Linked DNA regions of Bosea sp. 685. The protein of the gene in region 1 interacts with the protein of each later gene in a pairwise test. Links are inferred from orthologs where the notes say so. Each region holds a gene or a part of one and is shown in the gene's direction. Other genes may lie near its edges. The genes, in order: dnaE and dnaQ.

The links.
Region 2: the proteins of dnaE (region 1) and dnaQ interact in binary tests that used the Escherichia coli proteins (3 or more experiments, as listed by UniProt). The link is inferred for Bosea sp. 685 from one-to-one orthologs.

The regions. Positions count from the first base shown.
Region 1 is NZ_CP134779.1:2,597,074-2,603,632, forward strand. Bases 1-3,981 are described here. They hold dnaE (DNA polymerase III subunit alpha), read left to right. Parts: upstream 1-307; coding sequence 308-3,781; downstream 3,782-3,981. Other genes in these bases: RMR04_RS13750 (FkbM family methyltransferase), read left to right, coding at 3,964-3,981. Outside these bases: more of RMR04_RS13750, read left to right, coding at 3,982-4,686; pncA (bifunctional nicotinamidase/pyrazinamidase), read left to right, coding at 4,760-5,488; RMR04_RS13760 (helix-turn-helix transcriptional regulator), read left to right, coding at 5,498-6,190; RMR04_RS13765 (VOC family protein), read left to right, coding at 6,260-6,559. UniProt on the Escherichia coli protein: DNA polymerase III is a complex, multichain enzyme responsible for most of the replicative synthesis in bacteria. This DNA polymerase also exhibits 3' to 5' exonuclease activity. The alpha chain is the DNA polymerase catalytic subunit.
Region 2 is NZ_CP134779.1:6,315,344-6,320,794, reverse strand. What follows is about bases 767-3,639. They hold dnaQ (DNA polymerase III subunit epsilon), read left to right. Parts: upstream 767-1,785; coding sequence 1,786-2,493; downstream 2,494-3,639. Other genes in these bases: secB (protein-export chaperone SecB), read right to left, coding at 3,510-3,639; RMR04_RS30725 (TerC family protein), read right to left, coding at 2,606-3,340; coaE (dephospho-CoA kinase), read left to right, coding at 1,167-1,793; RMR04_RS30740 (shikimate dehydrogenase), read left to right, coding at 767-1,127. Outside these bases: RMR04_RS30745 (Maf family protein), read left to right, coding at 1-273; more of RMR04_RS30740, read left to right, coding at 294-766; more of secB, read right to left, coding at 3,640-3,989; RMR04_RS30710 (murein transglycosylase A), read left to right, coding at 4,980-5,451. UniProt on the Escherichia coli protein: DNA polymerase III is a complex, multichain enzyme responsible for most of the replicative synthesis in bacteria. The epsilon subunit contain the editing function and is a proofreading 3'-5' exonuclease.

The DNA.
Region 1 (6,559 bases):
CTATAGGCATTGACGAGAACAAATCATGAATTAAATTGGACATAGAAAGAACATAGGAGATGGACATGATCGCTGCGCGCAAACTGGTCGTTGGCTTGGCCGAAATCCTGTCGCTTGGCCTGTTCCTCGGCATGATCTGGATCTGGGCGGCGTTGATGGCGGGGCCGCGCGTCTGACCTATCCACAGCGCGGCATGTCTATCCACAGCGTGGCATGCCGCCGCCTCGACGCCTGCCACGCAACCGCTTCATATGACCCTGGCGCGACGCTGCGAGTCGCGCACAGGCAGGCGGCAGGCGAGGGTGGAATGAGTCGAGAATCCGGCGAGGCGCGTATTCTGTCGGAGGTCGGCTTCGTCCATCTTCATGTCCATTCGAGCTATTCGCTGCTCGAAGGCGCGATGACCGTCTCGACCATCGCCAAGATGGCTGCCGGGGACGGGCAGCCTGCCCTGGCGCTGACCGACACCAACAACCTGTTCGGCGCGCTCGAATTCTCGGAGAAGCTGGCGGGCTCCGGCTTGCAGCCGATCGTGGGCGTGCAGCTCTCGGTTGAGTTCGCGGATGAAGCCGAGGGCGGCCGCAAGCCCGTGCAGCAGGACATACCGCACATTGTCCTGCTCGCCATGACGGAAGGCGGCTACGGCAACCTGATGAAGCTCGTCTCCGAGGCCTGCCTGGCGGCCGGCGGCTCGGGGCAGCCGATCTCGTCGCTGGAGCGCCTGGCGGCGCATCATGACGGGCTGATCGCCCTGACGGGCGGTTATGGCGGTCCGCTCGACATGGCGCTGCGGGCCGGGCAGGCGCCGCAGGCGAAAACGCGGCTCGACCAACTCGCCGCCATTTTCGGCGACCGGCTCTATGTCGAGATCCAGCGCCATGAGCGCGAGGGGCAGGGCGCGGTCGAGGCGCATCTGCTGCGGCTCGCCTATGATGCCGACCTGCCGATCGTCGCCACCAACGAGCCTTTCTTCGCAAAGCCTGGCGATTACGACGCCCATGACGCGCTGCTGGCGGTCGCCGCCGGGCGCCTGGTTTCCGATGGCGAGCGGCGCCGCGTCACGCCGCTGCATCAGTTCGCCAGTCGCGCCGAGATGAAGCGGCGCTTCGCCGACCTGCCGGAGGCCTTGAGCGCGACGGTGGAGATCGCGATGCGCTGCTCCTGGCGCGTCGGCCTGCGCAAGCCAATCCTGCCACGCTTCGGCGCGGAAGGGAGCGACGAGGCGGAGGAGCTGGAAGCACAGGCGCGCGCCGGCCTTGCCGCGCGGCTCGCCAAGCACGGCCCGGCTTCCGGCTATAGCGTCGAGGACTATGAGAAGCGGCTCGATTTCGAGCTCTCCATCATCACCCGAATGAAGTTCCCGGGCTACTTTCTGATCGTTGCCGACTTCATCAAATGGGCCAAGGACCAGGGCATTCCGGTCGGGCCCGGCCGTGGTTCGGGCGCAGGCTCGCTCGTCGCCTATGCGCTGACCATCACCGACGTCGATCCGCTGCGCTTCGGCCTGCTGTTCGAGCGATTTCTCAATCCAGACCGCGTCTCGATGCCGGACTTCGACATCGACTTCTGCCAGAACCGCCGAGAAGAGGTGATCGACTACGTCAAACGCCATTATGGCGAGGAACGCGTCGCCCAGATCATCACTTTCGGTACGCTGCTGGCGCGCGGCGTGCTGCGCGACGTCGGCCGCGTTCTGGAAATGCCCTATGGCCAGGTCGACAAGCTGACCAAGCTCGTGCCGCAGAATCCGGCGAAGCCGATTTCGCTGGTCGATGCGATTGCCGGCGAGCCCAAGCTGCAGGAGGCGGCTGCAGAGGAGCCGATCGTCGCGCGCCTGCTCGAGATCGGCCAGAAGCTCGAAGGCCTGCACCGCCATGCCTCGACCCATGCGGCCGGCGTCGTCATCGGCGACCGCCCGCTCGAACAGCTCGTCGCGCTCTCGGTCGATCCGCGCACCGGCATGCGCGTCACCCAGTTCAACATGAAATGGGTCGAGCAGGCCGGGCTGGTGAAGTTCGACTTCCTCGGCCTCAAGACGCTGACCACCCTGGAGACGGCGGTGAAGCTCATCGCCCAGCGCGGCATCGCGGTCGACCTCGCGAGCCTGCCTTTCGACGACCCCAAGAGCTACGAGATGCTGGCGCGCGGCGAGGTGGTCGGCGTGTTCCAGGTGGAAAGCGCCGGCATGCGTCGTGCGCTCGTCGACATGAAAGCCGACCGGATCGAGGATCTGATCGCGCTGGTGGCGCTCTACCGGCCGGGCCCGATGGATAACATCCCGAGCTATTGCCGCCGCAAGCTCGGTCAGGAAAGCCCGACCTATCTGCACCCCAAGATGGAGCCGATCCTCGCCGAAACGCACGGCATCATCGTCTACCAGGAGCAGGTGATGCAGGTGGCCCAGGCGCTCTCGGGCTATTCGCTCGGTGAGGCAGATCTGCTGCGCCGCGCCATGGGCAAGAAGATCAAGGCCGAGATGGACGCCCAGCGTGACCGTTTCGTGCGCGGCGCCGTCGAGGGCGGCATGACCAAGGATATTGCTTCCGAGATCTTCGATCTTCTGGCGAAATTCGCCGATTACGGCTTCAACAAGAGCCATGCTGCCGCTTATGCCGTGGTGGCCTTCCAGACCGCCTACCTCAAGGCGAATTATCCGGTCGAATTCCTTGCGGCCTCGATGACGCTCGATATGGGCAACACCGACAAGCTCAACGAATTCCGCCGCGACGCCGAGCGCCTCGAGATCAAGGTTCTGCCGCCCGCGATCAACCGTTCCGGCGTCGAGTTCGATGTCGCCGATGGCTCGATCCACTATGCGCTCGGCGCGATCAAGGGCGTCGGGCGGCTTGCGGTCGAATCCGTCGTCGTCGCGCGCCGCGCCGGCGGCGATTTCAAGGATCTCGCTGACTTCGCCCGGCGGATCGATACCAAACTGGTCAACCGCCGCACCATCGAGGCGTTGATTGCGGCCGGCGCGCTGGATGCGCTGGAGCCGGAACGCGCCCGGGCCATGGCGGCGATCGACGGCATGCTGGCACTTTCCAACCGCACGCGCGACGAGGCGGCGGCGGGACAATCCGATTTCTTCGGCGGCGGCACGGTCCAGGAGGCTTTCCGCATTCCGCCCGTCGAGCCCTGGTCACCGGCCGAACGGCTCAGGCGCGAGCATGACGCGGTCGGCTTCTTCCTCTCCGGCCATCCGCTCGACGATTACGAGCATGTGCTCAAGCGCCTGCGCGTGCAGCGCTATGCCGATTTCGCCCAGACCGTGCGCGCCAACGGCACTTCGGTGGCCAAGGTCGCCGTTTCCGTGATCGACAAATCGGAGCGGCGGACGAAATCCGGCTCGAAGATGGGCATCGTCAACCTCTCCGATCCGAGCGGCCAGTTCGAGGCGATTCTGTTCTCGGAGGGGCTGCAGCGCTACCGGGACCTGCTGGAGCCGGGCAGGGCGCTGGTCCTGCGCCTTTCGGCCGTGCTCGACGGCGAAGAGGTTCGACCCCGCATTGAGGATGTCGAGGTGCTGGACGATCTCGCCGCGCGTCAGAAGCAGGATCTGCTGGTCTATCTGCGCGACGACAAGGCGCTGGCCTCGATCGCCGAGCGCGTCCGTCCGCGCAGCGACGGCATCAGGGCCGAGGGCAAGATCGCGCTGGTGATGATCCTGAACGACGGCGCGCAGGAGGTCGAGATCGAATTGCCGGGGCGCTATCCGGTCAACCAGCAGATCGCCAATGCGGTGCGCGCCGCGCCCGGCGTGGTCAGCGTCGAGTTGCGCTGAAGAGGCGCGAAAGCCGCTTGAGGTCACGCGGGTTTTCGCCTGCTCGGCCGGCCGGCGTGATACCGGTCTTGTGCTGAGCTGAGAGCAATGCTTTCAAATGCAGCGGGAAAGCGTTTTCATCCGGGTGCGACGCCGTTTCTCACCAGAGGATTGGAACGGACCCGAGTGCCGGGGGGCCTGTCGTGAATCAGTATATCGCGCGCATTCCGATGAGCCTTGCGGTGCCCGAAGCGATGCATTGGGCCATCAAGGACGTGCTGGAGGGCGAGTACGAGGCGGGCTATGACGGCGTCGGCCTCGATATCCTCGATATCGGTGCGAATGTCGGTTCTTTTGCGCTCTGGGCGACGGCGCGCTGGCCGGGCAGCCTGGTGACCTCCTACGAACCGCATCCCGGTACCTTCGCGTTTCTGAAACGCAATACGCATCAGCGCCGCGACATCGTCATCGTCAACGCGGCTCTGTTTCCGGGCGGACAGAAGACCGCAAGCTTCCTGAGCCGCTTCGCCGGGGACGGCGAATCCGGGTTGGCATCCTATGCCGGCGATACCTTCGTGGCGGGCGCCATGGTCGAGCGCTACGAGGTCGCCGTCGTGGATCCCGCCAGCCTGCCATCACCGGACATCGTGAAAATCGATATCGAGGGCGGCGAGGGCGATGTGCTGGATCATATCGACCTGTCAAAGACTTCGCTGGTGTTGCTGGAGTACCAGAATCGCAAGAACCGGATCCAGCTGGAGGCCCGCCTGAAAGCGGATTTCGACCTGATCGACACCCATGAGCACTCCTGGGATCCCCTGCTCGAACAGCGCTGCTACCGGCCCGATCTGGCGGGCGACGTCTATGGGCGCATGTTTGCTGCCCGTAAGGGCGTGACACGCATGAGGCGTACGACTGAGGGATGAATGACGGCGCGCCGCGCCGCTGCAAGCGCTCCGGCCTGACATGCGGGATTGGACAAGGATGGGGAACGTTTCCATGCTGAATTCTATCGCCGTGGATCGTCGCAGCCTGATCGCCGGCGCGACGGTGCTGGGCGTCGCTATTGCGGCCGGGCCGCTGCAAGCACAGGAGAAGCCGATGATCGACGCCCGCACCGCGCTCATCGTGGTCGATGTGCAGAATGATTTCTGCCCGGGCGGCAATCTCGCCGTGACCAAGGGCGATGAGGTCGTTGCGGTGATCAATGCGCTGGGCAAGCGTTTCGAGACCATCGTCCTGACGCAGGATTGGCATCCCGCCGGTCACTCCTCCTTCGCCTCGAGCCATCCCGGCAAGAAGCCGTTCGAACTGATCCAGATGCCTTATGGCCCGCAGGTGCTGTGGCCGGACCATTGCATTCAGGGCAGCAAGGGTGCCGAATTCAGGCTCGATCTCGATCTGCCTCGCGCCCAGGCCATCGTCCGGAAAGGCTACCGGCCGGAGATCGACAGCTATTCGGGCTTCGTCGAGGCCGACCGCAAGACGCCGACGGGCCTGGGCGGGTACCTTAGGGAGCGCGGCGTCACGCGCGCCGTCGTCGTCGGCCTCGCCACTGATTTCTGCGTAAGCTGGACGGCTCAGGACGCAGCCAGAGCGGGGCTGGAGACGCAGGTCGTCGAAGAGGCCTGCCGCGCGATCGATCTCAACGGCTCGCTCGCCAAGGCCTGGGCGGATATGGCAGCGTTGGGGATCAAGCGGATCAAGGCGGCGGATTTACCGGGCTGAAAGCTTCAGATGTCGCGCTCGCAGCGCCTGCTCGATCTGGTTCAGGTGCTGCGCCGGCATCGCAGGCCGGTCAGCGGCCGTAGGCTCGCCGAGGAAACCGGCATCAGCATCCGCACGCTCTATCGCGATATCGCGACCTTGCAGGGGCAGGGCGCGCCGATCGAGGGAGAGCCCGGCCTCGGCTATGTGCTGCATCCGGGCTTCATGCTGCCGCCGCTGATGTTCACGGAAGACGAGATCGAGGCGCTGGTATTGGGTTCGCGCTGGGTCGCGGACCGGGCCGATGAGCGCCTGGGCGCGGCGGCGCGCGACGCCATGGCCAAGATCGCGGCGGTTCTGCCGGCCGACCTGCGTGAGCGCGCCGAGGCCTCGGCGCTGCTCGTCGGGCCCGGCGCGGCGATCAGCGAAGGCCGCATCGATCTCGGCCTCATACGCAAGGCCATTCGCTCCGAGCGCAAGCTCGCCATCCTCTATCGCAATGGCAAGGAGGCGCGCTCGGAGCGCGTGATCTGGCCTTTCGCGCTGAGCTTCTTCGAACATGTCCGGATCGTTGTTGCCTGGTGCGAATTGCGGCAGGGGTTCCGGCATTTCCGCGCCGACCGCATTGCCGAATTGACCGCGCTGGAGATGCGCTATCCACGCCGCAGGCTGGCGCTCCTCAAGGAATGGCGCGAGAGCGAGGGCATCCCACCGCCGGAATAACGGACACTGCCGGAAACTGGCAGCATCGGCATTTAATGTGACGAGGCCTTCCAAGAACAGGAGCCTTCGATGCTGGATGCCAATTTCATCATTCTCTATGTCGATAGTCCGACCGCGAGCGCGCGCTTCTACGCCGACCTGCTCGGCCGCGAGCCGCTCGATTCGTCTGCAACCTTTGCGATGTTCGCCTTGCCGTCCGGCATCATGCTGGGACTGTGGTCGCGCCACACTGTCGAACCTGCAGCAGGGGCGGCTGGCGGCGGCGCGGAAATCGCCATGACGGTCACCGATGCCGCTGCTGTGGATGCCGCCCACACCGACTGGGCGGCGCGGGGGCTTGCCATCCTGCAGGCGCCAACGGATCTCGAT
Region 2 (5,451 bases), 3.7 Mb from region 1 along the record:
CGCTCGGCCTTCGTCCTGGCGCATGCCGGCGAGGTGGTGGCGCAGGGCGCCCAGATCGCCCATCTGACCATGCGCGGGCTGAGCCCGGATTTCATTGCGGCCTATGTCGATGCGATGGGCCCGTCTGCTTTTGCCAGCGTCGGCGGTTACCAGATCGAAGGGCTCGGCACCCAGCTCTTCGCCAACGTCGAAGGCGACCATTTCACCATTCTCGGCCTGCCGCTCCTTGCCGTCCTCGCTGCCTTGCGCGATCACGGCCTGCTCGCACGCTGACCTGCGGACCGCTACCTGCCATGCCTCTTCGCTGCTTCGTCATCGGCCATCCGATTGCCCATTCGAGATCGCCGCTGATTCATGGAACCTGGCTCGAGCAGCACGGGCTCGACGGTTCCTATGAGCGTATCGATGTCGCACCCTCCGATCTGCCGGGCTTCGTCGCGCGCATCCGGGCCGGCGAGTTCGCAGGTGGCAATGTCACCGTCCCGCATAAGGAAGCGGTTCTGTCCCTGCTCGACGAGATCAGCGAGGCGGCGCGCACTATCGGCGCGGTCAATACGATCTGGCGCGAGAACGGACGGCTTTGCGGAGACAACACCGACGCTGCCGGTTTCCTCGGCCATCTCGATGCGACTGTGCCGGGCTGGCAGGATGGGGTTCGCACGGTGCTGCTGGTCGGGGCCGGAGGCGCGGCGCGCGCGATCGCCTATGCGCTGAAGAGCCGTGGTGTGGCGCGCATCATCCTGGCCAATCGTGGCCGAGAGCGGGCCAATGAGCTCGCCCGGGTTCTCGGCGCGCCGCTGCAGGCGCGCGACTGGGACGAGCGCGACGCGCTGGTCGGAGAGGCGGATCTCATCGTCAACACGACCTCGCTCGGCATGAAGGGCCAGCCGCCATTGGCTCTCGACCTGGCGCGCCTGCGCCCCGGCACGATCGTCGACGACATTGTCTATGTGCCACTGAAGACGGCGCTGCTGACGCAGGCTGAACAGCGCGGCGGCACCCTTGTCGACGGCCTCGGCATGCTGCTGCATCAGGCCGTGCCCGGATTCACGCGCTGGTTCGGGGTGACGCCGGTGGTGACGTCGGCCCTGCGCGCAAGGCTCGAAAGGGATATCCTGGGGGCCTGATTCGGCGGGACCCCCTGGCCACCCCATGATCTTCATCCCATGACCTTCATCCTCGGACTCACCGGCTCGATCGGGATGGGGAAATCGACGACCGCGGCCTTCTTCCGCGCGCGCGGCGTGCCGGTGCATGATGCCGATGCTTGCGTTCACGCGCTCTATCGCGGCCGCGCCGCGCCATTGATCGGCGAGGCCTTTCCCGGTGTCGTTCATGATGGGATGGTCGATCGCGCGCGCCTCTCGGCGGCGGTGGTCGGACAGGCGGAGGCGCTGAAACACTTGGAGGGCATCATCCATCCGCTTGTCCGCGAGGAGGAGGAGGCCTTCCTCTGGAACAGCCGCAAGGCAGGGGCGGGGCTTGTCGTGCTCGATATCCCCCTGCTGCTGGAGACCGGCGGGCAGGGACGTTGCGATGCCGTGCTCGTCGTCACCGCCCCGGCTGAGGTCCAGCGCAGGCGCGTCCTGGCGCGCCCGGAGATGACGGAGGAGAAGTTCGCCGCCATCCTCACCCGCCAGATGCCGGATGCGCAGAAGCGCCGCCAGGCCCATTTCCTTGTGGACACGGGCGGCGGTCTGCTGGCCGCGCAGCGGCAGGTGAGTTCTATCCTGAGCGTCCTCGCCGGCCGCCCCGGTCGCAGGCTTCCAGTGGAGAGCGCCGCTCATGCGTGAAATCGTCCTCGATACCGAGACGACCGGCGTCGAAGCCAATAACGGCGATCGCATCGTCGAAATCGGTTGCGTCGAGCTGGTTAATCACTGCCCGAGCGGGCGTAATTTTCACGTTTACATCAATCCCGAGCGCTCGATGCCGGACGGTGCCTTCAGAGTCCACGGCCTCTCCGAAGCCTTCCTCTCCGACAAGCCGCTCTTTGCGGCGATCGCTGACGGCTTCATCGATTTCATCGGCGATGCGCGACTCGTCATCCACAACGCGGCCTTCGACATCGGCTTCCTCAACATGGAATTGAAGCGCCTCGGGCGCGGGCCGATCGAGCCCGCCCGGGTCGTCGACACGCTTGCCATGGCGCGCCGGAAGCATCCGGGCGCCTCCAACAGCCTGGATGCGCTCTGCTCGCGTTACGGCATCGACAACACCCGCCGCACCAAACACGGCGCGCTGCTCGACTCCGAAATCCTGGCCGAGGTCTATATCGAGCTGATCGGCGGCAAGCAGACCTCGCTCGGCCTGGGTGTTGCGATGGCGGGTGACGGTGGCGGACTCGGCGGCGTCGCGATCGAGCGTCCGCAGCGCCAGCGGCCTCTCGCTTCCCGTCTCGACGACGCAACCATCGCTGCCCACGAGACCTTTATCCGCACGCTCAAGACACCGCTCTGGAGCGGCTATCTCGGCCTGACCGACGAGGCCTGAATCGATTCGCGTCCAGTCGCCATTGCGAGCCTAAGCGAAGCAATCCAGCGTCTCGCCTAGGCCCCTGGATTGCTTCGTCGCTTCGCTTCTCGCAATGACGGAGAGCGACTGTTCAGCTCTTCGTCTTGCGCCGCGACAGCATGTTCAGCCCCTCGATCGCAGCCGAGAAGGCCATGGCGGCGTAGATGTAGCCCTTGGGCACATGCGCGCCAAAACCCTCGCCGATCAGCGTGCCGCCGATCATCAGCAGGAAGCCGAGCGCCAGCATCACGATGGTCGGGTTGCGCTCGATGAAGCTCGCCAGCGGGTCGGCCGCGAGCAGCATCACCAGAACCGCGAAGACGACGGCGATCACCATCACCGGGATATGATCGGTCATGCCGACGGCGGTGATGATGCTGTCGATGGAGAAGACGAGGTCGAGCAACAGGATCTGGACGATGACGCCGCCGAAGGTGACGGCCGCCGCCTTGCCGCCGTCGAAGACGTCCGGCCCATGGTCGGCATCAACCTTGTGATGGATTTCCTTGGTCGCCTTCCAGACCAGGAAGAGGCCGCCGGCGATCAGGATGATGTCGCGCCAGGAGAAGGCCTTGCCGAGCACCGAGAAGACCGGGGTGGTCAATTGCACGATGATGGCGACGGTCGAGAGCAGGCCGAGCCGCAGGATCAGCGCCAGCCCGATGCCGATCTTACGGCCGCGCGCGCGCTGCTCCTCTGGCAGCTTGTTGGTCAGGATCGAGATGAAGATCAGGTTGTCGATGCCCAGGACGACTTCCATGGCGATCAATGCCCCGAGCGCGGCCCACACCGTGGGGTCGGCGGCAAGCGTCATCAGATAGTCCATCCCGGCTCCTTCATGTCGCGAAACGGCGGGCGCCCGAATGAGCGTCCGCCGTCGACTGCCCAGCGAGATGGAAATTCCCCTGGCCGGCCGCAAGGGGTGAGCGAGCCGCATCGTCAACGAAAAAGGGCCCGTAAGGGCCCTTTCCGTGACAATTCCGTTGCGGGAAGGCTCAGGCGTTCGGCGCGCCCTGGGCCTGGAGCTCCTGCACGCGCTGCTGGAACAAGGCGGCGAAATCGATCGGCGGCACATAGAAGGGCGGGAAGCCGCCGTTCTGGACCGCCTCGGCGATGATCTGCCGGGCGAAGGGGAAGAGCAGGCGGGCGCAGTCGATCACCAGCACAGGGTGGATGTGCTCCTGCGGCACGTTCTGGATGCGGAACACGCCGCCATAGCTGAGATCGAAGGCAAACAGCGTCTCGCCGCCGAGCTCGGCCTTGCCCTCGAGCTGCAGCACGGTCTCGTAATCGTCCTCGCCGAGCGGCGCGGTCGAGACGTTGACCTGCAGCGACATCTGCGGTCCCTGCTGCGTCTGCTGGCTGAGCGAGCGCGGCGCCTTGGGATTCTCGAAGGAGAAGTCCTTGGTGTACTGGATCAGGGCGCTCATGCTCGGAGCTGCCTCGGGGGCTTGCGCGCCGTTGCCGTTGGGAATGTCGTTGGCCATCGGTCCCATCATGATCTGAAGGCTGACTTAAGGAAATCCCGGGCCGGATTAAGACGTTCGGGACTGCGCGCCGTCCTGCGGTGCAATGCGGGCGTCGGCTATCATGGACGCCAGCCTGGCACAAGAAGCCGCCTTCACAAGTTCAGGGGTGGATGTTACGAGCCTTGATCACCATATCTCGCTTCACGGCCGAAAACCTTTAGGGGACAGGCCGATGCAAGGCGGCCACTGGAGCTTCGGATCAGGTTTCGATGCAAAATTCCTTCGACATGACGACGATTGTTTTCCTGGCTCTGGCCGTTTTCGTCGCCTGGAAGCTGCGCTCGGTTCTGGGTCAGAAGACTGGTCAGGAACAGCCGCCGACCGATCCCTTCGCGCGTCGCGAGGAGCGCCGGTGCGGCCCGACCAGGCTCCCCCGGCCGACAGCAAGCGCGACAACGTCATCCGCCTGCCCGGCGCGGCCAATGATCCCACGGTCAGCCCCGCTCCCGCCGCCGACCGTTGGAAGGATATCGCGCCCGCGGATTCAGCCATCGTTGCCGGCATCGAGGCGATCATCCGGCAGGAGCCGGGCTTCGATCCGCGCGCCTTCATCGGCGGCGCCAAGGCGGCCTATGAGACCATCGTCACCGCCTTCGCGCGGGGCGACCGCAAGGTGCTGAAAGGCCTTCTCGCCAAGGAGGTCTATGAGGGCTTCGAGCAGGCGATCACGGATCGCGAGAAGCGTGGCGAAAAGGCGGAATCCTCTTTCGTCTCGATCGACAAGGCCGAGATCACCGCCGTCGACGTCAAGGGCAAGAACGGCCAGGTCACGCTGGCCTTCGTCTCGCAATTGATCAGCGTCACGCGCGATGCTCAAGGCGCGGTTGTCGACGGGAATGCCGAAGCGGTCTCCGAGGTCAACGACATCTGGACTTTCGCGCGCCAGCTCGGCAGCCGCGACCCCAACTGGCTCCTGGTCGCCACCGAATCCGCCGCGTGATCCGTGGCGCCGTTGCTGCGCTGGCGCTTGGCCTCGTGGCTTGCGGTGCGGCTATGAGCGCAGCGCTCGGCCAGGCCCCGCCGCTGCCGCCCGGCGCGCGAGCCGAGGCGGTGTCCGTCGCCGGCATTGCGGGATGGGCCAAGGACGATCACAGGGCGGCCTTTGCGATCTTCGCGCGCGGCTGCATGGCCGATCCGCCGCTGCGCGCGGCCATGCCCTTGCCCAAGGCGCTGGAAGGTGTTTGCGCCGAGGCGCTGCGCCTGCAAAAGGCGTCTAAGGTCGATGCGGCGAATGCGCGCCGCTTCTTCGAGACGCACTTCTCATTCTGGCGCATCCGGCCGGCCCAGGCCGAGACCGGCTTCATGACCGGCTATTTCGAACCCGAATTCGACGGCTCGCTCACACGCTCCGCGGCTTTCCAGACGCCGCTTTATGGCCGCCCTGTCGATCTGGTGACCCGGCAGCCCG